DNA from 4 places in the Alkalihalobacterium sp. TH-98 genome. Region 1 is predicted to be linked to each of the others. Evidence: riboswitches for the same ligand, from Rfam matches in the RefSeq annotation. Region 1 holds a riboswitch; each other region holds the start of a gene.
What was found. Region 1 has a riboswitch for cyclic di-GMP ahead of AC2VNP_RS08910 (hypothetical protein). Riboswitches for the same ligand answer to the same signal wherever they lie in the genome.
Positions count from the first base shown of each region.

Region 2: another riboswitch for cyclic di-GMP. It lies ahead of AC2VNP_RS10295 (hypothetical protein); the one in region 1 lies ahead of AC2VNP_RS08910 (hypothetical protein).
Region 3: another riboswitch for cyclic di-GMP. It lies ahead of AC2VNP_RS15720 (type II secretion system protein); the one in region 1 lies ahead of AC2VNP_RS08910 (hypothetical protein).
Region 4: another riboswitch for cyclic di-GMP. It lies ahead of AC2VNP_RS15605 (anti-repressor SinI family protein); the one in region 1 lies ahead of AC2VNP_RS08910 (hypothetical protein).

Region 1 is NZ_JBYCKM010000023.1:6,128-13,979, reverse strand. Features, by position in the region: gene AC2VNP_RS08920 (glycosyltransferase family 2 protein) at 1-27, opposite strand, end outside; gene AC2VNP_RS08915 (glycoside hydrolase family 16 protein) at 177-1,040, opposite strand; cyclic di-GMP riboswitch class II at 1,654-1,736, shown strand; gene AC2VNP_RS08910 (hypothetical protein) at 1,787-2,344, shown strand; gene AC2VNP_RS08905 (L,D-transpeptidase family protein) at 2,831-4,261, shown strand; gene AC2VNP_RS08900 (lysophospholipase) at 4,358-5,299, opposite strand; gene AC2VNP_RS08895 (metallophosphoesterase) at 5,606-6,769, opposite strand; gene AC2VNP_RS08890 (type II secretion system F family protein) at 6,882-7,628, opposite strand; gene AC2VNP_RS08885 (type II secretion system F family protein) at 7,821-7,852, opposite strand, start outside.
Region 2 is NZ_JBYCKM010000026.1:159,646-167,497, reverse strand. Features, by position in the region: gene AC2VNP_RS10310 (zinc-dependent alcohol dehydrogenase) at 1-372, shown strand, start outside; gene AC2VNP_RS10305 (class II aldolase/adducin family protein) at 353-1,444, shown strand; gene AC2VNP_RS10300 (hypothetical protein) at 1,824-2,585, opposite strand; gene AC2VNP_RS10295 (hypothetical protein) at 3,191-3,574, opposite strand; cyclic di-GMP riboswitch class I at 3,619-3,709, opposite strand; gene helD (RNA polymerase recycling motor HelD) at 3,768-6,098, opposite strand; gene AC2VNP_RS10285 (Gfo/Idh/MocA family protein) at 6,264-7,238, opposite strand; gene AC2VNP_RS10280 (DNA topoisomerase III) at 7,240-7,852, opposite strand, start outside.
Region 3 is NZ_JBYCKM010000045.1:12,407-20,258, forward strand. Features, by position in the region: gene AC2VNP_RS15715 (sensor domain-containing diguanylate cyclase) at 1-987, shown strand, start outside; cyclic di-GMP riboswitch class II at 1,254-1,337, shown strand; gene AC2VNP_RS15720 (type II secretion system protein) at 1,541-1,936, shown strand; gene AC2VNP_RS15725 (prepilin peptidase) at 2,073-2,825, shown strand; gene AC2VNP_RS15730 (type IV pilus modification PilV family protein) at 2,837-3,292, shown strand; gene AC2VNP_RS15735 (PilW family protein) at 3,292-3,747, shown strand; gene AC2VNP_RS15740 (pilus assembly PilX N-terminal domain-containing protein) at 3,759-4,916, shown strand; gene pilM (type IV pilus biogenesis protein PilM) at 4,945-6,078, shown strand; gene AC2VNP_RS15750 (hypothetical protein) at 6,117-6,677, shown strand; gene AC2VNP_RS15755 (hypothetical protein) at 6,674-7,852, shown strand, end outside.
Region 4 is NZ_JBYCKM010000044.1:105,193-113,044, reverse strand. Features, by position in the region: gene AC2VNP_RS15620 (iron-containing alcohol dehydrogenase) at 1-1,054, opposite strand, end outside; gene AC2VNP_RS15615 (class D sortase) at 1,214-1,789, shown strand; gene sigK (RNA polymerase sporulation sigma factor SigK) at 1,956-2,660, opposite strand; cyclic di-GMP riboswitch class I at 3,220-3,308, shown strand; gene AC2VNP_RS15605 (anti-repressor SinI family protein) at 3,340-3,531, shown strand; gene AC2VNP_RS15600 (anti-repressor SinI family protein) at 3,782-3,928, shown strand; gene AC2VNP_RS15595 (anti-repressor SinI family protein) at 4,392-4,514, shown strand; gene AC2VNP_RS15590 (helix-turn-helix domain-containing protein) at 4,596-4,931, shown strand; gene AC2VNP_RS15585 (helix-turn-helix domain-containing protein) at 4,973-5,206, opposite strand; gene AC2VNP_RS15580 (hypothetical protein) at 5,250-5,537, opposite strand; gene AC2VNP_RS15575 (aldehyde dehydrogenase family protein) at 5,829-7,262, opposite strand; gene AC2VNP_RS15570 (homoserine dehydrogenase) at 7,357-7,852, opposite strand, start outside.

The sequences.
Region 1 (7,852 bases):
GTTATAGCATGGAACTAATATACTCATCGATTTCTCGTTTGGGGACCTCACGCTTTTCATATAGTAGGGCTTTTTTGATGATAAAATACAAGCATTAACTATATGGAATATTGGGAATATCGTACAAATTGAAAATATGACCAATATCGTTATATTAAGTATACTTTCCATTTTTATTATCCTACTTTCTTATAAATTTTAACGTAATCTATAGAGAATATGGCAGGAAAGAATGTACTTAAATCAGGGTCCCCTGGCCAATTTCCACCTATAGCCAAATTAATAATAAGATGCATTGGCATATCCGGGATGTTATTGGTAGAAGTAAAAACAAGCTCTTCATTCACATACCACCGTATTTCGTTTTCTTCCCATTCAATTCCGTATATATGATCTGTATCAATTTCCTGATTTTCTGTTTTATTATAAGTTGTTTGAAGTTTTCCGTTTTCCCTCCAATGGTGAACTTGATAGATGAGATGCGGTTCGTGACCAACATTTTCAAATATATCAATCTCAGGTAAATGGTCCTTTCCATCAGACGGTAACATCCATATAGCTGGAAATAGTCCTTTACCAACAGGGTACCTTCCTTTCACTTCAACTTTCCCATAAAGAAAATCAAATTTACCCTTCGTTTCAACAAGTCCCGAACTATACTTTTTAGGAGCGACACCATCCTCCTTTGCTATTAAATTAAGTCGACCATTACTAACTTCTACATTTCTGGGAGAATACTCCTGAAGTTCGTTGTTATAGCTTTCTTTTCGCTTTAGAGCCGTCCAATTTTTTGTATTCAGTTTTTCATCTGTAAAATCATCAAAGAAAACTAACTTCCAACCGTCTACATCTTGTTCATCACTTGGAGGTTCACTCCAACTGCTGTCTTCGCTTTTCACTTCGATCTTATGAGTTGGTGAAACAGATACAGACTCTTCGGATAAAGCTTGATTATTGAATGAGCGACTTTTTTCCCCACCTAACCAAAAGAACGAGATTACAATTAGAAAGACTAAGGTAATTCCTATCCATTTTTTCATAAAACACACCTAATCATATTTGAATTTTTTATTCGTTTTAAAGAACATTGTATCTCATACACAATAGTGGACTACCATGCCAAAATTCCTATAAAACAAATAGTTCACTTCACTCCTTTGCTAAAATTTTCATTCAATATCTATATTTTATTGTGCTTTATAGAGAACAATAACTGCTAAAAAAAGACATAGAAAATAAATTTTCCATGCAAGCTTTTTTGAGTTGTGGATCAATCATTCTACAGATCTCCACTAAAATTCTATTGATACTCTTTTATTATAAATTGAACTACAGTTAAATTTAAATGATTTTTTTTCCAAAAAATTCGACAGTTTATACGTACATTACAATTATTGATAAGTAAAGATATATTCACTACATAACATCGACCTCAACATTTCTTTAAATTTGCCCATGAAAAATATATTTAACTGTAGTTTATTAAATCTATTAAAATTGATGTGGCTCTTTGTATATATATGTCGAAACAAAAATCTTCCATATTCTCTAAAACGAATATATAATTCGAAATAGAGACAATGCACTACTATTTCACGTGGCCACAAGAAAGAAAGGCGCAAAGTCCTAAATGTTAGGCCTATGTACTTAGTTTTAACTTTGGGAAGCGATGAAGTATAACCCTTATTTGGACACCTTGGGGTATATGAAGCTAGTGGTGTAACCGGCCCTCTTAATGATTGGTTTTTACTATATTAAAAAATTGATTTAAGAGGAGAAATGGGAAATGAGAAAATTAACAAAAAAAGTAGTAGGATTAACAATTGCAACTTCTTTAGCATTATCAGTATTTGCAGGAGGAGCTTTTGCTGCAGAAGCAGGAGCTGAAGATGTAACAGAAAATGTAGAAAGCAAATTTGTTAAGGATGTCCATGAATTAACTTTAACAGCAGATACTTATGAATTGGAAGTCGGAGAAACTGTTACACTTACAGCATCGGCTTTGAAAACAGGCTCTGCCGCAACGTATAACTGGACAGTTAATGATGAGGTATTTGAAGGAGAAAGTTCGTTAGTACTAGATGATGATGGTTATTACACTTCTGTAATTACGTTTGAAGCAGATGAAGCAGGTACTTATAAGTTTGTATTTGACATCCAAATGACAGCTGGTAATAGTCAAGTTTCTTGGGAAGGACAAGAAAAGAAAGAAGTAACATTTGTAGATCCTGCTCCAGCAGATGGCGATAATGAGAAAGACAATAATGGTAAACAATTAGGGCACATCAAAAAGGATGTGCCACAAGGACCTGCTTCTGGTTCCAATGCAGGTGGGAAAAAATAATTATTATTAACAAAAGAGAGGAGAATGGCTTATTTGGCCTTTTCTCCTTTCATTCTATTACAACAGTATTTGTTCATTTAGAAGCATAGGATACCTTCACAGTGACTCCCCGAATAATCTTGTTTCACAGCGTGTTCCACGTTTTTTAATAATGGTGTGTACTAGACAATTGTATTATTAGAAGTCTCTATGTTGATATAAAGTAACTATCCTCTTATCTAACTCACTCCCTATTTATAATTCAACCTGTAAAGCTTTCCTATCGCCTACTTCTTAGCCCAGAGAAATTAAATAATTGCAACAACCCCACCAAGTATTTCTCCAGTATCCTACATAAGTTCACCAAAAATTTATAATAAACTTCCCCAACTTACAAAAAACGACAAAATATAAATTTCCTATCTAGTAAAATGGTAGTAAAAGATTATAATTAAGTTAGATAAGAAGTTTTAGAGTCTAAGAAAGTCGAAGGTCGGGGGGATATATATGGGTTATGCCGTAGAAAAATCTGTAGAAGAAAATAATCTTCGACAGAAACAACCTAATAAATGGTATAAAAACTGGAAGTACATTCTATCCATTATTATCTTTATTACTGCACTTATATTGACGGTAATGATCTACTATCAAAATACACATTTTAATTCAAACATTACGATTAATGGAATAGAAGTTAGCGGGCTGACAGCTGATCAAGCCCTAGAAAAGTTGCAAACCTCTGTGCTTAAAAACCAAATCTATGTTGGGGACCAGCTCATTTTAGAAGGAACTGAAACAAAGATGGAGTTTACAGAAAGTGACTTACCCGGGATTAGAGAAACTTTAAGAAGTCAGGCGACCTTTTTCCCATCTACAGAAGCGAAAACGTATTTTTTACTGCCAAGTCAAACCGACGAATATCGTAGTGAAGTTCTGAGAACCGAATTCGAGCAAAAACTCACCACTATGAATGAGCAATTGGCAGCGCCTGTAAATGCGCAAGCCATCTTAGAAGAAGGCGAAATTCTGATTTCTGAAAGCATTGAAGGTGAGCAATATGATGTCCATCGTCTTTTAGATGCGTTCGACAAGCAAGATTATACGAGCGAAATCTTTCTAGAGCCCCTCTATCTAGAACCGATCAAGGAAGATAGTGAACTTGTACAAAACCAAGTAAACAAGCTGCAGGATTTCCTTCAGCATACGGTCGATTATGAGGTAGAAGACCAAGTCTACTCCTTAATAGCTAGCGACCTTATTACAAGTGCTTCCGTATCAGAAGATTTGAAGATCGAGATAAATAAACATAGTATTCCTAAGAAAGTAGCTGAAATTAATGACGCTCAATCCACTTTAGGGAAAGATTTTACCTTTAAGACTCATTCAGGTTCTGTTATATCTGTTAAAGGAAAAGGATATGGCTGGGCACTTGATGTTGAAAAAGAGTCAAAATTGATATTAGAAGCTTTTGAAAACGGTGAAACGTCATTTTCTGCTTCTAATATTTACGGAAATGGCTGGGGCGGTGAAGGCTTTGGTTACGGCGTTACCGCAAACAACGGCATTGGACATACGTATGCTGAAGTGTCCATCGCCCAACAACGCATGTGGATCTACAGAGAAGGCGAACTAGTCTTAACCACCCATGTGGTTACTGGAGACCGAACTAAAAAACAAGATACCTTACCAGGAGTGTGGTACATTCTTTTTAAACGGACACCATATACACTCACTAGTGATACGTACGCCATTGACGTCGATTATTGGGCACCGTTTACAAACAGCGGTCAAGGCTTCCACGACGCAGACTGGCGAACTAACTGGTCAAGCAATGCCTACCATAATCAAGGATCTAACGGCTGCGTCAATGTACCACCAAGTGTCATGAAAAAAGTTTATGATAATCTAAGGGTCTATGATCCAGTTGTTATCTATTAACGACAGAAACCAGGAAATCGCAGATGATTTCCTGGTTTTATTATGTCACCAAAGTGACTAGCCGATTTCTTTCTACCACTTTAGGTACCAAGTCATTTATCTATTGAGACCGTTCTCCAATTGTTTATCAATCCACTGATAAATGTCTTTCATTACTTCATCCTTATTTAATTCATTCAACATTTCATGACGTCCTTCTTTGTAAAAGGTATAATTAATATTTTTCATTCCTACCTTTTTATATTGTTGAATTACTTTTAATACACCTTTTTTATTATGACCTACAGGATCGTGATCACCACTAAAAATAAAAATCGGTAAATCTTTGTTTATTTTTTTTACTTCTTGATGATGGTGAATAGTCTCAAGCCCAGATATTAAATCATAATAAAATCCTGAGGTAGCGATAAAGCCACAATGAGGATCTTTAATATACTTTTGAACTTCCTGCGGATTTCTTGTTAACCAATCATACTCCGTTTTTGCTTCCTTGAATCCTTTGTTAAAGTTCCCAAAAAATAATTTATTTAGTAATGGACTTTCTGTTCGATTACCTATCTTTCGTATTTGAGATTTTGCAACTAATTTCCCTACTTTCCCTGAAATGCCGGGGTTTCCGCCTGTACCAGACAAAATAACCCCCTCAACAACATCATGAAACCGTTGGATAAAACGGCGGACTATAAAGGATCCCATACTATGACCCATGATGAACACTGGTGTTTCTGGGTATTGACTATGAATACTATCATTTATCTCTTTTATATCCTCTACAACTCTTTCAAAACCATTTTTATCTGCGAAAAAACCAAGAGTTCCGTTGTTTTCTCCTGTTTTTCCATGACCGCGATGGTCGTTTGCAACCATAAATATCCCTTTCGTTAATAAAAAACTTGCAAGTTCATCATAACGAAATGAATGTTCTGACATACCATGTGCAAGCTGCAAAACAGCCCTGGGCTTTACATTCTCATCATACCATTGATTTATAAATACCTCATGATCATCTGACATTGTAAACCAACTTTGTAGTAGCAAAATAATCATCCCCACTTTTTGTTTCTTATAATCAAACAAATTTCTTTCAGAACATATTTTCGTGAAGGCTGTATTACAAAAGGGCATTCACGATAATTTTATTACTTGGCTAGCTAACCTGCTCATTCATAACAAAAAAGAGACGCAACTCACACTATAACAAAGGTTATAACGAAGCTGGTCCCTCCTTTTCTCCAACCAAAAATATTAACTTATTCTTTATTATAGCAACGTTTCCATTAGGCATAAACCCTCTTTTACATCTGAAAGGACGGTTTCTTACTTTCCACCGTGATGAAACGCTATCTATAATCCGAATGTAACATCAATTTGTACAAGTTCTGAACGAGTGCCAATGCGAATAGGCGGACCCCAAAACCCAAAACCAGATGACACAATGGAATGCATCTGACCTTTTTGCAGATATCCCCAATCGTTTTCATAAATCCGTTGTGTAATTAAGCGGCCAGGAAAGACTTGACCAAGATGCGTATGACCCGAAAGCATTAGGTCAACCCCTAGCTTCTCAGCAATATCTAAATCATAAGGCTGGTGATCCATTAGAATAACGGTCTTTGTTAGGTCGATCTCTTCCATTAAATCAGCAACCTCTTCTCGTTCAGCGTCTCTACGATCTCTTCTCCCGACTAAAAGGATATTCTCATTAACTGGTATTACTTCATCGTACAATACTCGTAAATTGCCTCTCTCTAGTGTATCAATTAACTCATCTATAGGGCCATTATGCTTATCATGGTTTCCGAGCGAGACATATACACCTAAAGGAGCAACGATGTCTGCTAAAACTTCATCCATGCCCTGGTTAATAAATTGGTTGATTTGATCATCAACAATATCACCTGGCAACAAGACGATATCTGGTTCGAGCTTATTAATGTTTTTCACCATCTTCTTAGCCTGTTCCCTGCCAAAAAGAAGCCCAAAATGCATATCTGAAGCCATAACAATATTAAGTTGCTCTATCGCGGGGCTCTCTTTTTTTATATGAATATCGTAAGTTTGCACGGTCGGACTGTAGGCATTATACATTCCATAACCAATTAATGAAAATACTAATCCAACGATAATCATTCCAGGCCATTTGTCGAGATACTCTTTCGGTAATTGAGTATTACGTAGAAGCCAAACACTAATATGCACAATTGGCAAGAGTAGTACTAATATATAAAATACCGCCATCCAGACCGAGCCGATAGAATATAAAATAACATTTTCAAACAATCTTCCCGTTACAAATGAAGTCGCAACCACCGTCAAAACGAAAATGTAGATGACTTTTATTTTCCAAGATAATTCAGCCTGTACTCTAAACTCCATCCAACGCCAGCCGCTCCAGCCTATATAATATACAAGAAGACCATACAGTAACAGAAAAACCAGTCCAAAAAGAAGCAAAACCGTTATCTCCAATCCATTAATAATGTTAAAATCTAACAGTAGGTTGTGCAATTACTCTTGAATTTAATCAACAAACCTACCAGCTCGATTGCACCGCGATATTAAAATGAGTTACAAAAAAAAGCACGTCTAATTGACATGCCAAATAATACCCATTATTTAATTAACCACCAAGACCATTTGTAATCAGCATAATGACTAACGGACCTAAAATAACAATAAATAGTGCGGGGAATATAAATAAAATCATAGGAAATAACATTTTGACTGGGGCTTTCATCGCTTGCTCCCTGGCTGTTTCACGCCTCTTCTCCCTAATTCTTGTCGTTAAATTCCGTAATGACTTTGACATTCCAATTCCTAATTGATCGGCCTGAATTAATGATGTAATGACACTTTGAAAAGTATCAGATGGTACTCTTTTCCTTAAGTCATAAAAGGCATCTCTTCTTGACTTTCCTCGTTTCATTTCTTCGATGGTGAGAAAAAACTCCTCTGATAATGGCCCCTTTGATCTTTGGCAAGTTGTTGTAATTGCAGCGTCTAACCCCACTCCTGCTTCAATCAATAGATTGACCTTATCAAAAAAATCTGGCATTTCCTTATTTATGTCTTTAATTCGTTGTGTCTTTTTCTTCATTAGGAAAAACATCGGGTAACGAAAGCCGAGAAAGGCAACTGTAATCGTTAACAGCCAGGTCATTGCTGTTTCCTCTGAAATGGAGGTAAAAAAGAAAAATACGATCACGCTGAAACCGATACTGATTAATAACTGGATTAAACGAAACTCAATCGCTGACAGTTTTAAGGAATATCCAGCGTCTCTAAGCAATTGATCTAACTTTTTTCGTTCGGATAAGGAAAGTCGATTATTGATCGTCATAATCGCTTTGTCCCAGTATTTCTTCACAATAGCTAATTGTAAGATGGATTTTCTTTCTTTGACGCCTGCATTCTTGTTTGAATTATTAATGGCTGAAAAATAGGATTCAATCCTTTGGTCTAGTTTGATTTTTCAACGATACACCGTCAACAAAATTGCAGCAAAAGTCAACATAAAAAAGATTGATGTCAAGATAAAGAAAATGATCTGTATCATCGTTTACACCTCAATTCGGATAATTTTTTGAATAA
Region 2 (7,852 bases), on a different contig from region 1:
AGTATTAATGACGCTCTGCGCTTTGCTCAAAGTGGTGGAAAAGTTGTTCTCCTCGGATTAGCAAGTATTATCGATGGAATAGATTGGACTGCGGTTTGGCTGAACGAGCTTGAGGTGAAAGGAAGTTTTGCCTATAGCACCGGAGAATACGAAGGTAAAACGATGCGTACTCTTGAGATTGCTATTGATTTAATTCGTCAGAAAAAAGTCGACTTATCACCAATGATTTCTCACCGCTTCCCACTCGAAAATTATAAGGAAGCGATTTATACAGCAACTAATAAAGGTAGTAGTTCCGTAATGAAAGTTATATTTGAACATGGGAACACAATTAACAGAGGAGGCAATCAGCATGAAAACATTTCTAGTTAATGGAACGACTGAAACTTCATTTATGGCATGGTTAGAAAAAGGGATGAAAGAGGTTTTCAGTCGAAATGGATTTACACTTTTGGAAGATGTCGATGAAGACTTGCGACTCGTTCTGAATTTTACCGACCCTAAATCGTGTCGTCCTTTTAGAAGAAAAGCACAAGCCACATTTGTCGTTTCGATTTTAGAAAATGAAGGAGTTATGGAAAATGTGTTTAAAGAGGCATATCCTTATTTAATTCGATCTCTTTCCAACCATTTAATGTTTGTAAACCATAACGCGGGAACGACAACCTTCTACTTTTTAACTCCCGAACAAGGCTGCTATCAAATTGAGTACAAACAAGGCGATGATGAATCAAGACTCTTCCAGAAAATATATGAACGCTTAGAGCCACTTGCTTCATCTCAACTTGTCATTGACAATGACTTTCACTTTGACTTACCAGAACCGTTATGGAACGGAGATGAAGTCAGTGTACAATTAAAACAATCTGGGAAGAAGCTCGATAAAATGGATCTTCTTCCTGCTCCATTCCCGATTGATGAATATTTAACACCACGAGATATGCGCCATTTACATAAATTATATGGTATTGGTGGTTTAAGCTACGGGAATTTAAGTGCAAGACAAGATGAGAACCACTTCTGGATGAGTGCTAGCGGCATTGATAAATCGAACATGAATACAATTGGACAAGACATTTTATTTATAAAAGGATATAACTCAAAAGACAATAAAATTGAAGTAAGTGTTCCACCTGAAGTAACACCAAAACGAGCTTCTGTTGACGCAATTGAACATTGGATGATTTATAAAGAACACCCTGAAGTTGGAGCGATCGTCCATATCCACGCATGGATGGACGGGATCACAGCAACGGAAATTAATTACCCATGCGGTACAGTTGAATTAGCCAAAACAGTCGCACAACTTGTTCGTGAATCAGAAAACCCTTCCCAAGCGGTCATCGGACTCAAAAATCATGGGCTTACGATTACTGGGACAAGCTTAGAGGATATATTTGAACGGATTGACGGTAAAATTAACCGCCAAGTACCAATGAATTAATGTGAAACCTATTGGTAACATCTAATTAGCCCCGACAATCCTATTGTTGTCGGGGCTCCACTACGTGATTATATGCAACTAAACACATCTTAACGGTAAAGAGGTGTGTTTAGTTTATAGATTTTGGGAACGGTAATTACAAAAATTCAATGAATTACACTTTCTGAGCCTCTTCTCCCTGTTACTGGTAATACCAGGGTCATATTCTCGTTTTCTGGCCCACACTCCAACCAGTATGAGTCCAGATTGCACTGTCGTAAGAGTTGAGGGAAGTCTCGCTGGCCGCTACTACTACCAAGCCCATCTACAAATGCTGTTTCTATCTAAAAAACATTAAGAGGCTGCCATAAAAGTGGGCAGCCTCTCTTCTTTCTACGATCTATTTTATTTCCTCAAGCTCTTCTTCATTTTTCCCAACTTCTTTAATTAACGCTTTATAGCCATTTCTCGTTAATTTAAACTCATTATCAACGTATCCTGACTTTTCTAAAGCTTGAATGATGTCATCTGATAATGATGAGCGAATTTCATCTAGCGCCCAATTCAAGTCATAAATCGATCCATTGAGGACAGAATCCTTATCCAGTGAAGCAGCGATTTCTTTGATCGGATCGACCTTTATGAAATACTTCTTTGTTTCAAGTACAGCTTGGTGGATTTTGTTTTTCGCATTATTAATTTCTTGCATAATCGTTGATATTTCGTTATCTTTTTGTTTAATTTGTTGACGATACTTTTGTTTTTCTAAATCGCTTAATTCAGCTTTTGTAAAAAGCTCTTCGAGTAACATCGTTCGATCTAAATCTACTTTTTCTAAATCACTTTGTTTCTTTGCAACTTCAGACTTTGTTAACTCCACATCTTCAGATTTTTCGTCTTCAACCTGCTTAGTTTTCACATTGTTTGCTTCTTCACTTTGGTTAGTAACTAACGGAGTTCTTATTCGATTAATAGAAACCGCAAGAGTCATTAACAACACCATAACAAATAATCTAAAAATAATATCATTAAACAAAGCTCCTATGAAAAGTGCTACTCCTAAACATCCAATAACAATTATAAACGCCCAATCTTTTGACGAGTTTGGTTTTTTTAATGCTTGAAGTAACGACGAAGATTGCTGTTTTGATCTATATTCCATCTTCTTTCTCCTTTATTTACTTTTTAATTGCAACATCATTTGAAAAATATCCTATTTTGAGTATATCAATAAAATTTAAGTTTGCCAGACTTCAATTGTGTCAACTTATTATAGAGTAAGGAAATCATACTGTAATGAGTAGTCTTTACTATTCTCTTCTACAAATACCTTATATTAAAAAAGATAAAGCTATTACAAAAATGGATAAATGGTATAAAAGATCCAATATATTTGTTCTCCTATAGGATTTTAGCATATTAAGAGAAACATAACCTGAACGAATGACGATAATAACCAGAGCAATCGTAATTAAAATGGACGGGATCATCTCGCAACACCTCCAAGTTGTTAAGTCATTCATGTATATGATCAAAGATTTCGTCATACGACTCTTTTTTTATTGACAACTTCGTACAAACAATTCCAATATTAAAGCACCTGAACTTCAAGAACAGTTTAATCAAAGCATCTCCACTCTAAAAAAAAAGACGCAACATGTAAGACAGCTTCACATGTTACGACCTTCAAAATAAGATTTTTCCATTTACTTCATATATACATCTCTCTAAACTTACCTATTAAATGGGTCTCTTCATGTCCCTCACCTATAAAAAATCAAGAACGTACGTACCGTCGCGACCATTAAGATAAGGATTAATATGACCGCCAAATTTATACTTGTATCCACGGTATTGCAGAAGCGACGGGGAGATTTCATTCGATCTTTCCGTAAACTCGATTCCTTGAAACCCCTTTTCATTGGCGATCTCTTCTAGAATAACTACTAATCTGTCCAATTGATATTTAGACATAGCTTTTTTACATTCCAATAAAACGACCAAACGTTTACTACGTCCAGGTCCAGGTCGAATCGTCAACTTACATTCTACAAAATTTAAATAGAGACAAACTAAATCCTCGGTATAACCAGCATAGTTTAAAATCTTGTTCAATTCACTGAAATCTTCCAATTTAATTCGAACAAACAAAATACTACTTCCTCCTTATTTACTAAACCGCACGGAGGTCCATATTCGGCAACTGGCTAGCATAGTTAATTAACATTAACTGAAGCCCCTATAGTTTTGCGTCATCACTTTTCAATGATTTTGCCCTTTCGTACGATTGTTTTATATCATTACTATCTTAACAGCATTTTCAGAATACTGAAACCAAAAAGGTCTAATTTTCATTTCTGTATGTCTCTTTTGGAACTTTATCGAGAAATTGACTCAGTTCCCCTTTATAAAAAAGGTCTAGTGAATGCATCGCCCTTGTACACGCGGTATAAAATAAATTCCGTTCACTATCCTCGTGGTATTTTGAGTTTGAAGCATCGTAAATAATAACGGCATCAAACTCGACTCCTTTTGATAAATAAGAGGGGATTACTAGTACCCCGGCTTCATAACCTGTCGATTGTTTTGTTATCATTCGAAGAGGTAGTAATTCTTTTAAATGTTCGTATACATTCTCTGTTTCCTCAGCCGTTTTACAAATAATTGCAATCGTTTCATGTCCATTGGCTTGAAGTGTTTCAATTCTCTTCCCTATTTTTGAATGGAGTTCATTTTCATCTTCAGCTAATTGAACCGATGGCTTTTCACCTTGTCGATTAAAAGGATCAATATTTGCACCGATAATCCCCTTCGTAAACTCGACGATTTGATACGTCGAACGATAACTGCGTGTCAGCTGATATTGCTCCATATCATCTTCTTGAAACAAATAACGTAACGCTTCAAAACTATTGACGGAAGAATGGGCATAAATGGACTGATTTAAGTCACCAAGCACAGTCATTTTTGCACGTGGAAATAAGCTTTTTATGAACGCAAATTGAAACGGCGAATAATCTTGTGCTTCGTCAATAAACACATGACGAATCGACGTATTCACCTGAAGACCCTCGAGCCGACCTTTTAAATAAAGAAGAGGTGTCGCATCCTCATATCGAAGATGGTTTTGTTCTATATTTTCAGTTGTTGAGACGCATATATCAGCCCACTCTTTCGGTAATTGATCCGAATACCCGTTTACATACTCTGCTTTTCTAAACAATTGGATATACGTTGCTTTCACATCAACAAACTGTAGATTTTCAATATACCTTCTAATTTTCTTCAAGCGTTTTTTCACAATGATCGCAGCAAGTATTTGTTGTTCTCGGTCAAAATCATAAAATTCATCGTTGTTTTGATTGTTTTTTTGGAGCTTATGGTAGGCTTTTAAATAGGCTTCCTTATCTAACAGCTCCATTTCACGTTCAACCCACTCTTCTTTTCGTTGCTGAAGCTCAAACGTTCGTAACTCCTTTAATAACCATTCTGAGGTTAAATTCATTCGATTAGGTATTGGTAAATCCTGATCTAGAGAGTAGAAATACTCTTTGATCCTTGTGCTTGAGAATAAAACTTGCCCTTTAAATTTCAGGCCTCTAAAAATGATACCATCTTGTTTTAGAAGACTTAAATACTCATCAATCACCTGCATAAATAATAGCGACGATTTCAATTGGATACCTGCGATACCCACTTTGTAAGATTTATCTTTAGTTTTCGTTAAAACAAATTCCATTTGAGAAAATGGATCTTCTATTGTAAACGCATCTCCTAAGCGATGTTCTAGGTATTCTTGGAATGTCGTCTGTTGCATATTTTCTTCACCTAGCTCTGGTAAAACACTAGAAACGTAACTATTAAACATGGAGTTTGGTGAAAATAAGACGATATTTTCTGCTAATAATGTATCGCGGTATCGATACAACAAATACGCCACTCGTTGCAGAGCTGCTGAAGTTTTCCCACTTCCAGCTACTCCTTGTACGATTAACAGTTTTCCTTTTTCATTTCGAATAATTTGGTTCTGTTCTTTTTGGATCGTTGCAACGATGTTTTTCATTTGAGAATCAGCTTGAGCCCCAAGAACCGTTTGAAGCATTTCATCTCCAATCGTAATTCCTGTATCAAACATATGTAAAAGCTCACCGTTACGGATAATATATTGCTTTTTTCCCTTCATCGTACCATCAATCAAACCAGAAGGTGTCTCATACTGAGCAGCTCCTGGCCCATAGTCATAATATAAGCTTGAGATCGGCGCACGCCAGTCGTACACATAAAAGTCAACGCCATTCTTATCGACGAATGATGATGTGCCAATATACACCGGTTCGGTCTCTTCCTCGCCGTTTTCAAGAAAATCAACTCTACCGAAGTAAGGTGATTTCTCTAATTTATGTAAATTACGTAACTCATTCATAGAATGACGATGTCTCCGCTCTCTTTCTGATAATAGCTCTGCTTGTTGTTTAATACTTGCAAACGTTTCAGCTGCTTCTTCTGCATTATCAAAGTTTACGGTCACATCGTCCCAAAACTTCCTTCTGATGTCGACAACGTCTACTTTTACATCACCTAGCTGATCCTTTAATTCGTGCATTCGTTCATTAATTTTATTGATAACGAGATCAACTCGTTCTTGTTCTGCTTTCCAATCCTTGTTTTCAGTCATTACTTCACTCCTAGCAGGTGCATCCTCTTATCTCTTTGAATAACCTTATCCCTATTTTAGACAAAGAAGGACGTTCCCTTACATATGGATACGTCCTTTCGTGATGTTTATAATTGAATGTATGAGTAAAGGTTTTAATTTATCTTTAATTTATTTATCCTACTGTCATTTTTCTGCCGTTTTATTTGAAGTCAACAAAGACTCTAGCACCTCTTGTACGAGTAGACCTTCTTTGAAATCAATTAAAAATGCTTCTTCACCTTCTGTCGCTTTTACAAATTCATCAATTAAATTCACAGGCGACGTTGTCAAGTCACTTGGTTCAACGATTGCTAATTCTTCCCCACGCTGTGCTTGCTTTACTATTCTCCAGTCTTCTAATGCAATCGTTTGATTCGTACCATGGATTGTGAAAGCAATCTTCTCTTTTTCAGCTTGGCCAACAAGACCGTCCACTAACACTTTTAAACCATTTTCCAAGGTTAGTGTTGTTATTAAGCCAATTTCACTTTTCTCCTGATCTTCTGGAAATTCAACTTGTGCGTCGACGTTATTTACTTTGCCAAACATGTGAACAATCATTTGTAAGTAGTGCGGCAAAATTTCACGGATGAACCCGCCTTGTTCTCGAGTGCCGATCCAAGGAGTTTGTTGCCATACACGAGGCCAAACGTCAAAATGCAGTTTTAATGAAATTCGTCTTACGTCTCCTAACTCCTCTTTTGCTACACGTTCTTTTATCGTAGTAAACGGTGCATTATAAGGTAGTGGAAAATGGATCGCATGGACAACGTTTGCTTGCTCCGCCTTAGCTAGCATCTCTTCTGCTTCTTGCAGTGAGTTAGCTAACGGTTTTTCACAAAGAACATGTTTGCCATTTGCGATAGCAGCAAGTACAACTGCATGATGATAAGCTGGTGGAACAGCGACATAGACAATGTCAATGGACTCACGGAGAACCAATTCCTCATAGTCTGTCAAAACTGTTACTCCTCCGCAAGCATCTGCCGTTTTGGCAGCTAGTGTTTCATTGACATCACAAACCGCATCTATTTCTGTATGAGGATTGGACATAAACTCTTTAATTAATCGTTGTCCAACCACTCCCAAACCAATAATTCCAACTCGTTTCTTAGTCAAATTATCCACCCTCTCCCGAATATACAAATCTCAGTTTACCATCAACAAACGATAATTTCGCGTCAAATGTATTATCACCTTTTTTAAATCCTTTAATAAGGCTCGTTTCTTCTCCTTTAAGCAATTTCTTTACATTCGCTTGTGAAACCGTTTTTCCTAACAGTTTTTTTGATATCGTGAAATCACATTTCGTCGTCGTATAATTTGAACAACCATAAAATGTTCCTTTATCGACAACATCGCCGTTACACTTTTTACAAGGCCCCATTTTTGTCCCAGGCGATCTCGATCCTCTTGCTTTTGTTCCCCCTGATTTCTTCCCTTTTCTTCGTTTTTTAAACTCTTCTAGATTGTACGAAGAAAAATTCCAGGACTGACTTTGCTCAATCGCATCTTCAATGAGTTTGAGAGAGAGCTTTTTTACTTGATTCATAAAGTCACTCGGTGAGGCAGCACCTTCTCCAATTTCGTGAAGACGTTGTTCCCACTTTGCTGTCATTTCGGGAGACGATAAGAGGCTGTCACCTATGGAATCTATTAATAATATCCCTTTATTTGTAGCACTTACTTGATTTCGTTTCACTTCAATATATTTGCGATCTTTTAAACCTTTG
Region 3 (7,852 bases), on a different contig from region 1:
GCTCACTTATTTATCAATAAAATAAAAGACTTATTTCCAAGTGATTATATTTACTTATACACAATTGAAAATACGAAGCTGCAACTACTAGAAGCCTATCAAAAAGACCCCACTGCTCTTTTTTCAACGGGAAAGACAATTGATTCAGTAACTGAAAAAGTGTACCGCAGAAAAAGAGCCGTTGTCTTTCAAAATAGGAGCCAATGGCCGACACCAGAGCGTCTTTGGTTAAAAACAGCTCATTCCGTAATGGTCGTCCCAATTATTCAACATCGTGAGTTGAAAGGCATCATCACGATCGCTGTTAATCAAAAAAGTGCCTATAAAAAGCAAAATGTCACGTTAATGGAAATCCTCGCAAACTTCGTCGGTGTCGCGATTGATAACGCCCGTCATTACGAAGCAACGAAAAAAGAAAGTGAACGTTGCCCGCTGACAAGTCTTTATAATTATCGTTCGTTTGAGCGACTATTAATTGAAAACTATGAACAAAGCGTCATTCAGAACGATAAAGTAGCGGTCATTCTACTAGACTTAGATCATTTTAAGTCTGTTAATGATACGTATGGCCATCAAGCCGGTAATGACGTACTTTGTCAAATCGCAAGGCTGATGGAAGAGACAATAGGGGAAAACGGAATTGTCGCTCGCTATGGCGGCGAAGAATTTGTCATTCTATTAACAAACACTAATTCAACTGCCGCATACATGAAAGCGGAAGAATTACGTCTGCGCATTGCCCAACACCAGTTCCTTATTCATAACGACCTCAACGAAGGAGAAATGAAAACGATTCAGATCACGGCGAGTATCGGTGTGGCAACTAGCGATGATGAAGAGTCCAATCCGGTATCACTTGTCCGCCAAGCAGACCGTGCGATGTATACAGGAGCGAAACAAAAAGGCAGAAACCGCGTGGCGGTGTATGGGGATCGATCTGAAGTACAAGTAGCAGTGGAAACGTTAGAAGATACGTTGACGAGGTAACGACACAGTTTATCTTCTAATAAAAATTACTATTGTCACTTTTGTGACTAAAGTAGTAAATTTGATATAAATTCCATAAAAAAATTTACCGAAAAGTATTTTCATTTAGGAGAATCTTGCTATAATCAGAGTTGCAAGGATGAAGCAAACAGACTAGTAAATTAAAGGGAATTACACTTCTCTAATGATCTTAGTAGTAGGACTTGTTATAATAGGTTTGAAACATAAGAGATTAGAGTATTTATTACTAGAATTGTTCAATATATTGAAATTAAAGGCGCGATGAAATACGACTTGTATGTGGGCACCTAAGTCGTACGGAGCTAGTGGTGCAACCGACTTTTACATATGACATCTCGGAGGAGGTCTAGTAAAGGTTATTTTTTTGCACTTAATTTGTCATTTTATGACAAATTAAGGTAAAAAAGTTAGCGAACAAAGTCAAAAGCATCATTATTAGGTCAAGTCTAGCAACAAGAAATTAGGTACGGTTTTGAGAGCGGACAAGCTCAAAAAATAAATTAACTATGAGAAAAAAGGGAGAGATATTTAAATGAAGGCACTTATTCAAAAACGTCTTAAAAATCAAAAAGGTTTAACACTTATTGAGTTACTAGTTGTAATTGTTATTTTAGGGATTATTGCGGCGATTGCTATTCCGATGTTAGGGCAGAATAGTGATAAAGCACGTCAAGCAACAAATGAACAGAATGTAAAGATTATTAATGATGATTTGCAAAGATACAAAGTAGAGACAGGTGATTATCCAACTGGGGAAACTGTTGCTGCAAGACTAGGTGAATTAAATATTAATCCGCTGCCTACAATTGAAACTTTTGGAGCTTGTGATGCTACAGCTGCAGCTTTCTCTATTGAAGGTAACGCTACTACAAGTACTGTAAAAATCGGAGCAGCATGTTTACCTAGTGGGTCTCAATACGCACGTTAATAAGGATTACTAGCTGTCGCTATAATTGATAGCGACAGCTTTTTAAATAATTTAATACTTGCATTAGAAAATTTTAACTCTATTTATTAAATAAAGAAGGGATGTTATGTATTATTTCTGATGAGGAGAGATTTAATTGATATTATTAGATATTTACTTTTTATTACTTGCGTTATTACTCGGCTCCTTCTTAAACGTAGTAGCCATCCGTCTACTTAACAAAGAATCCATAGCATTCCCACCTTCTCATTGTCCAAATTGCAAGCATAAACTTACTGTACTTGATCTAGTTCCTGTATTCAGTTACTTATTCTTAAAAGGAAAATGCCGTTACTGTCAAACAAAAATTTCTCCTTTATATCCATTTGGAGAATTATTAACAGCAACATCGATTTTTATTGTTTATAAATTTGTTGGTCTTCAACTAGAGTTAATTCCTGCACTCATTTTAACTATTTTACTTGTTATTTCAGTCTTAACCGATATTCGCAAACAACTTATTTTAGATGTGGTGACGTTACCAATGCTTGGTTTATTAATCATTAGTCGCTTATTTATTGGGACGGAACCGTTTTGGTACTATTTACTTGGTGGGGTTGTTGGTTTTGCATTGTTACTACTGATTGCTATCGTCAGCCGTGGTGGTATGGGTGGTGGTGATGTAAAGCTTTATGCGGCGATCGGTGTTGCATTAGGTCCGTGGATGACCGTTATGAGTCTCGTATTAGCATCATTTGTAGGTACGATTGTCGGCATTACGCTCTTGGTGCTTGGCATCGTGAAGCGTAAACAACCGATTGCGTTTGGGCCGTTTATTTTTATTGGGACGCTGTTAGCTTACTTATTTGGTTATGACATATGGAATTGGTATTTGAACTTATTATGGTAAGGTGTGAGGTTATGAAGGATCAAAGAGGAATTACATTAATCGAGTTACTTGTAACTATTACCCTTTTGGGGATTGTTGTCATTCCTATTCTCACATTAATGACAGGGACTTTTACGAATACCGTATCTCAAGGAAAAGAAAGTCAAATTCAGTATTCTGCTCAAGAAGTGGTGGAAACAGCTAGAATTAGTACTTATCCTGAGGGATTAGAGAATAGAACGATATATGGAACTTGTTCAGCGAATTCCGGATGTTCACCAATAGATATTACAAGCACAGTGGAACCAGAACTAACGGATTTAGAAGTCATGTATCAAATACATTTTAGTAATCTAGTAAATGTTACATCTGACCCACAAGTAAATGAAAGAGCTATTGATAATTTTTATGAAGTAAAAGTTACTTTAAAATCAAGAGAACCAAACAGTCAAGAAGCTACAATCGTAACGGTGGTGAAGAAACAATAATGAAAAACCAACGTGGAGTTACTTTAGTAGAATTACTTGTTACGATTACAATTATGGGGATAATATCGGTTCCTGTGTTTTTATTAGTGAATACGACAATGAAAGTTCATCAAGAAACAAGTATAGACAATCAGTTACAACATGAAGCGAGGTTTATTTCCCAGTATATGAGTGAAAACCTTCGCGATGGTGCACAGTTTTATTTTACATTAGACGATTGGGAATTAAGGAACGATGGTGAGACCCTTATTCGCTACAATAACTCATTAAATCAAGTTTATCTAAAAGATAGTGATCATATTTTGACCAGTCATGTTGAAGATTTTACAGTAACACCTGATCCTGTTGAAAATCCAGTGAAATACAATGTTTCTTTATTATTAAAAAAACGAGATCGAACGTTTCAATTGCAAACGACCGTTTATCATGATCCGATTACACGTTTTCTAAGATGAGGTGTTGGCGAGTGGATGAATTTAAAGCTATAAAAAATGAACAGGGTGCTGCCCTCATATTAACATTATTTATTATCGTGTTTGTTTCAATCGTAGGAGCGGCATTATTAAATACAACTCTTTATGGTAAAAAAATGAATGTGACCACAATAGCGGAGCAGGAAGAGTTTTATAAATTAGAAGCGGGCTTAGATTTAATGATGCGTGAAATGGAAACATTTTGGGTCGAGGATGGGCTACTCATGTATCATGATGGTGAAAATATTCTTTTTCCAGTAAAAGACGAGGATGATAAGGATATCCCAATTATAAAAAGTGGGCCCTACTATTATATAGAAATGGATCGACCAGATCAGATAACATTTGAAATTGACGGTCGGGGTGTTCGAGTGTCGATAACTGATGTTAAATCTATTGATACATCAGAACATAAGAAGTTTAGTTACAATTTAGTGGCAGAATATGTAGGTGGAGAAGGCAAATTTGAAAGATCACTAGAATTGATAGCGAGTGTTCCTGATCAGGATGAATTTATTGTAATACCACCACTACCACCAGGGCAAGAGGAACCACCTAAACCTCCCAAATTTCCTGGTAATGCTGGTGACAGTGTTTTATTTACAAGTAGTAGAGATGTTCATCAAAATCAAACTGAATGGAAAAAGATAGTCAAACCAGCTATTACAAATTTACAAAGTTTTATTAACTATTATGGATTAGACGTTTCCTTAGCAAAAGATAACTGGAATGGTTACCCCATACAAGATGTAAATAAAATAAGATATTATAACCAAATTAATGCAAGTGGTAATGCTGTAGGAATCGCCATTCAAGAAGGTTATTTAACTTATGCAAATTCGGTTTCGATTACTGGATGTGGTTCTGATGGTAAAGTAACAGTTAGCGGTGTATTAATAACCCAGATAATGACAGTAGGTGGGAATTGTACTTACTATTTAGGTGGAGGTATTATTGCAAATGAATTTAAAGTATCTTCAAATGCATCTACGGTAATTGTAATGGAAGATGGTGGATTTCAAGATGATGGCGGCGGAGGTGGTTACGAACCAACACCACCAAGTGTAATTCCTCCCATTACAAGCGATGACTATCATTGGGGAGGAAACAATCCTCCAGACATTATTAATATGAAGACGGATCGAAAGTAGAGATAAATTTAATCTTTGAGGTGACCCTATGTTTTTCATCAACAAATACTCAGGCATCGATTTTCGTGAGAAGAAAGTGACGTTTGCGACGATCAAGATGGACAAGGAGCTGCCTGTCTTGCAGCAAGTCTATGAAACGACATTAACAGATACGGTTATTGCCGGTGGAAAAGTGCAAGAAAAGGGCTTGCTTGAAACGGCACTTTCGACATACTTACAGCAACATAAAGAAGCTTCAAAACATGCGCATTTAGCGATCCCGACACAGCATTCGTTAATTCGTAAAGTTAATACACTACCAGATGTAGGCGAGCCTGAATTAGCGAAGTTGCTGCAGTTTCAGATTGGTGAAACGATCCACCTTCCATTTGAAGATCCGATTTATGATTTTGTTAAAATTGGTTCAATCCAACCTGAACAAAAGAAAGAAAATTCATCAGACGAAGATGACTTTACTTTAGAAGAATTAACAGAAAGTGTGGAGAAGGAGCTGCAAGGACCGCGTAGTGAGATTTTATTTTTTGCAACGTCACGTGAACTTTCGGAAGGTTTGCTAGAAAGCTGTGAAGAGGCAGGCTTTAAACCGTTAAAGGCGGAGTTAAGAGCGTTAGCCCTTCAACGTCTATTACTTCACACGCATCCAAACTGGCTGAATGGTACTGAAATGATTATTGATGCGTCTAGTGGAACTGTAGATATTCATATTTTCAAAGACGGATTAATTGTTTTTTCACGTACGATGGAGTTAAACCGTAGTAGTGAATTAACGGTAGATTTGAGTCCAGCAGACGACGTTCTTTCTTTTGATGCAGAAGAAATACCTTTACAGGAAGAAGTGGCTGCGACGACAGAAATCACAAAAGACGTAAAAATGGAATCGTATGTTGAAGATTTACTCAATGAAATTCAAAAAGCACAAAACTTCTACCGCTATTCTTTAGGAGAACGAGATAGTGAGTTTGATCGAATGATTGTTACGGGGGAAAAAACGCAGCACATTTTTTCAAGATTAGTTGAACGACTCCCGAACGAAGTGGTTCAAATTGATTATAGTTCTATTGTCGATATTGGATTTATGCAACATGACTTGCTAGATCGGTGCAGCGTTGCGATCGGACTGGCGATGCGGGGCAATGAAAAAAGAGAGAAGAAAAAGAAGTAAATGACTACTTACGTTTCAAAAGGATTGGAGCGATACCTGTGAATATTAGCATTGATTTGTTACCTCAACGAGTAAAAGCAAAAGAAAGAGGAGGCGTTCCCGTCATTCCAGTTGCGGGCGCTTGTGCGGTTATTGTAGCCGCTAGCTTTCTAACTTTTATGTATGTTGATACGAATAGCTCCGTTCAATCGTTAGAACAGGAAGTTGCGACTCAAACGGAAGTCCGAAACGCTGCTGAACAAGAGTTTCTTACGAAAACAACGGGAATGACGGAATACAACTATATTGACTATTATACGAACATGAATACTTTACTAGATACGATCTACAAAGATACGATCGATCTAAAAGAACGTGTCTACATGTTGCTGCCTGATCGAGCGGAAGTAAATTCTTATTCATTTTTAAACAATGGTGATCTTTCGATGCAAATCACGTTCCATTCAAAAGGCGATGCTGCGATTTATTTAAATCGGCTATTACAGGCAGAGTTAGTGACGAGTGCTGAAGTACAAACGATTTCAACTTCAAATGAAGATTTACTGTATCAAACTCAATTTACATTAAAGCTCGATACGATAGTAGGTGAAGAATCGTGACTGAATGGTTGAATAACAATAAAAATCCGATCTTATACAGTGTTCTTATTTTCTTTTTATTATTAGCAGTATTTTATATGTATTTCGTTCGACCTTTACAGGTAGAGGAACGTAGTCAACAAGAGGAACTCCAGCGTATTCAAACGGACATCGCTCACTACCAAACACAGATTAGTAAACTAACGGCTCAATCTTTAACACCACTTCAGAAAAAAGCACTCCTTGATCGTGTACCAATGCGCCCTAATGTGGAACAAGTGATTGCGGACCTTGAGAGAACTGAACTAGATACAGGTGCTGTGATTGATAGTGTATCGATCAGTATTCATCCAAGTGAACGAAGTGAGGCACAGGAAAATGAAGGACAAGACGTACAATCCTGGAGAAACATTTTAGACGAGGACTTATATTCTCTTCTTGAAACACAAGTGGCTGATGTAAATGCACTTCATGTCTCCTCTATTGAAATGTCTATTAGTATGAACGGAAAAGAAGCGGATGTACATTCTTTCATTGAAGAAGTTGAAAAGTTAAAACGCATCATTCATGTACAGAGCTATGATTATTCTTTAGACAGTGAAACTGAACGATTACAAGCGTCGGCAACACTCCGTGCTTTTTATTGTGAAGACTTTTTAGAGTTTATTGAAGATGCCGGAGACTTTAAGTTAGATTATAATTTTGATCCCAATAAATTAAACCGATATATAGAAGTAACACCTGAAATTAGCAGTGGAAGTGAAGGTCCATATGAGACAGGAACAAATGGTGAAAATTCTCCTGCTGCATCACCAGACACACCAACATCAAATATAGAAGCTAAGCCTATTGATCAATCAAAACGTTACTTGGAGCCAGCAGCAGGTGAACAAGAAGCGAATCTAGTATTTTACGTTGTTCAAACCGGCGGATACAATACGGAAGCGACGTTATTTGAACAAGTAACTAACTTACGAAATGCCGGCATGTACCCAAGAGAAATTGAGAGAGAAAGCCAAGCCAATGAAACTAGATTTGTTGTTTATACAGGGGTGGCTCATGACAAATCTTCAGCTGATCAGCTAGCTAATTACTTGAAGTCTGTAAATAAAGATTTTCATTCGTGGGTCGATCAAGTTCCTTTTAACGCGAAAGGAAATACGGCATTAGCAAAAGATGCACAGGATGTGGTTTCA
Region 4 (7,852 bases), on a different contig from region 1:
CCATACTTTCTTCATCTGGTGAATGTAAGGCTAATTCGGAAAAATGCTGAGGGGCCCCAACTTCTTTGGTGAGTTGGCGGATCACCTCAATTCCTCTTTTTCCTGCTTCCATTGGCTGAAATCCTCTCGTATCCACGCCTAATAATTCAGCAATCTCAACATACCTTTCAGGTTTTGCTAACAAATTAAAGTCCATCACATGAGGTAAAAGGATTGAATTCACTTCGCCGTGAGATAATTCATACCGCCCACCGACCGCATGAGAAATCGCATGAACCGCTCCTAATATGGCATTTGAAAATGCTAAGCCCGCTTGAAGACTCGCCATTGCCATCGCATGTTTCGCTTCTTCATTTGACTTAGTAGCAACAGACGGTCGTAAATATTTACTGACTAACTGGATGGCATTCTTTGCTTGGACATCCGTAAGCGGTGTAGCTGCAATACTGACATACGCTTCAATCGCATGAGTTAACACATCTAAACCGGTCGCTGCCGTTAAACTCGCATCCTTCGTCGCTAAAGTCAGTGGATCTGTGATTGAAATATCAGGAATAAGCGATTTTGAAATAATCGTCATCTTCTTTTTCTTCTCCGAGTCTACAATGACAGAAAATTGAGAAACTTCAGAGCCTGAACCAGCCGTTGTCGACGCCATAATTGTTGGCGGTAACGGTGCCAACAGCTTGTCCACCCCTTCATAATCATTGATCTTTCCACCATTCGTCGCAACAATCGCAATCGCTTTAGCGACATCCAAGACACTGCCACCGCCAATCCCAAGCACCGCATCACATTCTGTCTCTGCAAACACTTGCGCCCCGTACGTCACTTCAAAATCTTTCGGATTCGTCGTCAAATTAAAAAAAGTCGAATACTCCAAACCAGCATTCAAACAATTCTCCATCACCTGATCCACCCAACCTGCACGACAAACACCGGTATCACTGACAATCAATATTTTCCTTGCACCTAACCGTAAAAAACTTTCCCCCACATGCTCCAACGCACCCTTACCAAAAATAATTTCGGGAGACATAAACTTATTGATCATTGAGTATCAACAACCCATCCTATTAATCTAGAAATATTTGTAATCGTTTTCATTTAGTTTACTATATTTTGGATTTAAGGGACAAGTTTTTGTAGCAGTTTTCCAATGTCACAGTATAAAATAGAAGTACTTAAACTTTTAGTCAGAAGGAAGAGATTTATGAAAGTATTCTCATACATATTTATCATAGCTGGACTAGGATTACTTCTGTTCGGTGGATACCAATATTGGCAAACACAGTCAGCTCAAAAAGCCAGTCTTACATCTGCTTATGAACTTCTCAAAACGTCAGAAACAGCGGATAACGTTCAACCTACCATCGACGACTTTAATCCTGAAGTGGGAGAAACCGTTGGAATATTATCGATACCTTCCATTCATGCAGAACTTCCAATCGTTGAAGGAACAGATGAAGATGAATTAGAAAAAGGTGTTGGTCACTACAAAGGAACAGCTTGGCCAACGCAAAACGATCAAATTGTCTTATCCGGGCACCGAGACACCGTGTTTCGTAGAATGGGCGAGCTTGAAATTGGGGATCGATTTATTATTAAACTTCCTTACGGGGAGTTTGTGTATGAAATTGAAAGTACGAAAATCGTGGATGCTGATGACCGAACGATTATAGGCTCAACAGCACCGCATGAAGTACTAGTTGTCACGACGTGTTATCCATTTTCTTATGTCGGCAGTGCACCGGACCGTTATATTATATATGCAAAACCGATTAATTAAACGTCAAAAGACAGCGTAAGAACGACTATTCTCACGCTGCCTTTCTTATATTTATATGGAAACTAGTATCATTTCGATATACTTTTGGAATGCATGTGAAAAACAATATGGAATTCAACTAAAAGGAAGTATGAGAAGTTACTCTTCTCATACTTCCTTTCTCATTCTATACCTGCCCGTTATTTCTCCGGTAAAATTCATGAAACAACTTCATTAAAGCTCTCTTTTCAATCCGAGAAACATAGCTTCTCGAAATGTTTAATTCTTTTGCAATTTCTCTTTGTGTTCTTTCCTTCATTAAGTCTAAGCCGAACCGCCCGACAATGACTTCTTTTTCTCGTTCATCTAGAACGTGGATGTAATCGTAAATTTGTTTCTTTTCCATTTTCAGTTGGATCGTGTCAACGATGTCATCGGTTTCTTCTTGAAGGACATCAATTAACGTAATTTCGTTTCCTTCCTTATCCGTTCCAATTGGATCATGGAGAGAAACATCTTTTTTTACTTTCTTTAACGCACGAAGGTGCATGAGGATTTCATTTTCAATACACCTTGCTGCATATGTCGCTAATTTCGTTCCTTTACCTTGCGAATAGCTCTCAATCGCCTTTATTAACCCAATCGTACCTATCGAGATCAAGTCTTCGGTATCCTCACGTGTATTTTCAAACTTTTTAACGATATGGGCAACCAATCGTAAATTATGTTCAATGAGGCGATTTCGAGCTTCTTCGTCTCCTTGCTCCATGAGCTGTAAGTACTTTTGCTCCTCTGCTTTCGAAAGCGGTTGCGGGAAGGCATTGTTTTTTACGTACGATACAAAAACAATGACTTCCTTAAAGAAATAGGTGATGGCTGCAAATAATGACACTTCCTCACCCCCATAAGGTTTGATATCTTATGTCTATGTAGGGATGGGCTCGGTTGTGTCTGTACACAAAAAATATGTGAAATTTTTTAAATATTACACTTTAAGAAACATATTTAACTTGATCTAATCACAAAAACAACTCTTTCAATGTAATACTTAAATAGTCAACATTTTTCTTCTATAAGATTAAAACATAATTACCTTTATAGAAAAATAAAACTTTCGTTAGTAAAATCTCGACATTATCTCCAATTATCTATTGCTATTTTACAATTTATTCCTGCTACATTTGGGCTATACCTTAAGGTTTATAAACTTCCAACTACGTAAAGAGGACTAAATAACTATAAAAATAACCTTTTCACTGTTTTCATATTGTTTAATAGGTTAATTATACCTATTTTGTGTTATAACATTGTCAAAATTCATTACTTTCTAAATTTTATTACATCGACACTCTTCAACACCACAAAATTTTCTCATCCTTTATACTACTAATGACAAGCCATAAGTCATATAAATTGTAAAAAAGTATGTTAATTATTAAAAAATAAAGTAATCAGTCAAAGGGCAAACCTATTGAAAGGTAGGGACGCAAAGTCACAGGTCTAAGGTTGAATTCTCAATGATGATGGCTGGACTACCTGAAATGCTTAATGTATTTTAGGAGGTAATGATTATGAAGAGTAGCGGGATATTAAACCTTGATCACGAATGGGTTGAATTAATGAAGGAAGCGAAAGATTTAGGTATGAATACAGATGAAGTGCGATCTTTTTTCTTGAAAACTGAAAAAACTGCAAAAACCATTCGCACATCAAGGACGTTCACGATTAACAAAAAGACCTCCTCTTTTTACGCTACGCTATAATATGAGAAAAGTGATATGAGATGAAACTTGTTCATCCCGTATCACTTTTTTTACAAACTGAACCTGCCTTACTAGAAAGTAATTAAAAAAGGGAAAATCTCTAAAAATACTATATAACGAACGTAAAGCGACTGATTCTGTCTATTTTTCACTATTTTTCTTCAATTACCTTATTTGATTATCTAATATCGTTCTATATAATGAACATTAAGAAGAATAAAATGGAGTATTAGGAAAAGGGAGAGATCGTATGAAACCTACTGAAATACCCTGCGAGGAAAGGCTGCTGGATTTAGAGTGGATTTTACTTATGAAAGATGCAAGAGAGATCGGACTTCAGCTAGATGATGTTAAAGCCTTTTTAGAGCAATGTAATCGCAATCAAGAAGAAAGGTAGCGCTATCATAAATTTTATGAGTATAGTCTTAAGTTAAATAGCTTAGTTTCCCAAGTCAAATTAGTTTTACTATAACCACTATTGAAATAGTGTAGGACTACCAAACTATAAATACCTTCTTTTGACCCATAAATGAACTGTAGAAATTCGGAAGTTTTTGTCTAAAAGTAAAGGTTGAATAGTTTTTTTTTCTAAGAGTATTCTTTACAAACACATTTACACTAAGTGTTACGCGCTCTAAATAAAATGTCGATTGGAAATTTATTGCAACTGTTACTATAAATATGACTTCAGTAACTAAAAGTTTTTCCTATTTTTTTATATGATGGTAATGGGTTAACTAATTGTAGTCGCAAATTCCCAACTATTTTATTAACTATTGATCGCCGTGTTTATATATAGACCTATTGCTATACTGACAGTAGACTGATATTACTGTGTACAGGAACTAGGAGGTAGAAGAATGAACACAAAGACCTGTGAGGCTTTGGACAAAGAATGGACAGCTTTAATAATTAAAGCTAAAGAATTAGGGTTTACGATTGAAGAAATTAAAGAATACCTTAACAAAACCGTTAAAACATGATCTCGCAGTTCTATTTACAGAACAAGCCTTAAACTGTTATAATTCCTATAAGTATACAGGTTGAGAGAGGAAACGATACAGATGATCGGAGAAACAGTCAAACGATTACGATTAGAAAAAGGCTTGTCTTTATCTGAATTAGCAGAATCCGCTGGTGTAGCAAAATCCTATTTAAGTTCTATAGAAAGAAACATCCAATCTAATCCCTCCATACAATTCCTAGAAAAAATTTCTTCGGTATTAGGTGTTAGTGTTGAAACACTATTAAACGAAAATAAAGAAAAGAAAACTGAGTTAGAATACGACCTCGATTCAGCTTGGGTGGAATTAGTTAAAGAAGCGATGGAGTCTGGTGTCTCAAAAGAACAGTTCCGTGAGTACTTAGAATTTAACAAGTGGCGTAAAAACAACAATTAATTGGAAGTTCAATATATTGAAAAAACAAACAATCCACCTCTCTACATGGAGGTGGATTGTTTGTCTTCTTCTTCCGAATTCATTACTTCTATTAAGTGAATTAGCTCAACACCAAGTGCTTGTGCCATCTTTTCCAAAACCGATAAACTCGGGTTCGTCTGTAAACCGCGCTCAATATAACTTAAATAGGACTTAGAAACACCTGACAATTCAGAGAGTCGATCTAAGGATAAACCTTTCTTTCTTCGCAGCTCCCTAATATTCCCCCCATTCATATTTACCTCACCCTTTTTATTTTGTCATTTTTATCGATATTCCTCAATTCGTCTTAAAATTCATTTCATAGTAATACTCTTTACTTTGAACATTTTTCACGCACGTTAAAATCATTCCGTATACTTCCATTGACTTTCCAAATATATTAAGAGTCGTTCGATAAATGACCTGCTCTGAAACTGGAAATTTTAAAGAACTAATAAATATAAGTGATGTTGTTGTGAACTCAAATACATTAACATAAGTACATTTCGAGTTGACTACGTTGTCTTTCACGAGATGTATCATTAATTCCGCCTGAATTGGACTTTCTATATCAATGGTCTGCATTATTTGATGACCCTCCTCTCCTGCTTTGGTAACACCACTTCGTTCTTTATAAAGAATATTATATGATTAAAGTTCGTTATAGTAAACGGTACTTAAGTCCTTTCATTCTTTATTAAGAACATTTATTACGCCTTTCTTAGTGTTAACTTATTTACGTGACGCTTGTTTTAAGAATAGAAAAGTAAGAAATAGGGAATTGGTAAGGAGATCGAGAGGTATCGGCGATAGACAACAAAAAAAGTGATAGGAACCTACACACAGCCCTACCACTCTATTTTGATATAAAAACTTTTAAAGGTTGAAGCAAACCACTTTTGGTTCTGTCATTTCTTGAATAGCGTATTTCACACCTTCTCTTCCTAATCCTGATCCTTTGACGCCACCGAATGGCATGCTGTCAATACGGAAGTCACTGCTGTCGTTCACCATGACACCACCGACATCGAGCCTTTGGATCGCTTCAAAAGCAGCCTGGAGGTGATTGGTAAAGATCCCTGCCTGCAAGCCATAGTTCACATCATTTGCCCGTTCAATTGCCTCTTGTAAACTATTGACTGCGAAAATCAGAACGACGGGGCCAAAGATTTCTTCTTTAGCGATCGTTGCATTTGGCGGGACGTTTGTTAACACCGTCGGCTCGAGATATGCTCCTTCTCGGTTTCCACCGCATGCTAAAGTGGCTCCTTGTTTGATCGCCTCATTCACTAGTTTTTCAACTCGGATCGCCTCTCGTTCATGAATGAGCGGCCCCATATCAGTACTATCAAACAACTTGCTGCCTTTTCGATAGGTTTTTGTTTGTTCAACAAATTGTGCTGTGAACTCTTCATACACATCTTTTTCTACATAAATGCGTTGAACGCCTAAGCAGTTTTGACCGGCTGCCCAAAACGCTCCAGAAACTGTAGAGTCAACTGCGTGATTGAGATTGGCGTCATTCAACACAATGACGGGAGAGTTCGATCCGAGTTCCATACTTAGTTTTTTCAAGCCCGCTTTTTTCGCTATTTCTGTTCCTGTTTCTAAGCCACCTGTAAAGGAAATCATTCTAACGTCAGGATGAGTAACGAGTGTATCTCCGACTTCAGCGCCTCTACCCGTAATGACGGATAAAATTCCATCTGGAAGCCCGGCCTTTGAAAACGCTTCTGCTAGCTTTAATGCACTAAGCGGTGTCACAGTTGCCGGTTTTACAATAATCGCATTACCTGAGGCTACTGCTGGACCAATTTTATGAGCGACTAAGTTCAATGGATCATTGAACGGTGTGATCGCGCCGATAATTCCAATCGGGAACAAAGAGTAATATCCTAAACGATTTTCATTTCCACTGCTTTGATCAAAAGGGATCGTTTTTCCTTCTAATCGCCGCCCTTCTTCTGCACTGATGCGCAATGTTTGAATGCATCGTGCTACTTCTTTTCTCGCTTCGCGGATCGTTTTGCTGCCTTCTAAGGCAATCGTGACCGCAAAATCTTCTTGTTGTTCTTCTATGAAATCGGCCGCTCGCTGGATAATTTCAATTCGCTTAAAAACAGGCAACTTTGCTGACACGACAGCTCCTTTTTTTGCCGCTTGAACCGCTTCAAGCATATCTTCCTTTGTCGCTGCCGGCACTGTAGCAATAGCTTCATTATTTTCTGGATTGGTTACTGTAATCGTCTGGTCTCGGGTCACCCACTTTCCGGCGAGAAACATTTTCCTTTGTGCCACTCGAACTTTCATTGGCTTTCCCACCTTTCTTTTTTATAAAACCTCCATCTGTCTATCAAGCTTTGTCGCTCAATTAACTGACAACATTCTTTTTGGGCTGTGAAAATCATAAATGGTTCCTATATATATTCAATAAATCAATTAACAAGGAATACCCTGTTTCCGTTCGTCCTGCCCCAGGGCCTGAAAGGGTGATCGTTCCAGCTAAATCACACTCAAAAGTAACTGCATTTAGAACTCCTTGAATGGAAGCGAGTGGATGGGTTTCATCGATCATTTCTGGTTGTACCGATGCTTTGATTTTGCCATTTTCGTTGCTGACACGAGCAATTAATTTCCAACGCTTCCCTTTTGATTTCGCTTTTTTAATATCATAAGGGGTCAGGTGAGTGATCCCCTCACACTGGACATCATCGACTTTTAGCAAAGAATTCATGACGGTATTAGCGAGAATAACGATCTTATACCGCGCATCATAGCCTTCTACATCACTCGTAGGGTCTGCTTCGGCATACCCGAGTTGTTGTGCTTCTTCGAGTGCTTCTTCATAGGAAAGCCCTTCTTCCATTCTGAGTAACATGTAGTTCGTCGTTCCGTTTAAA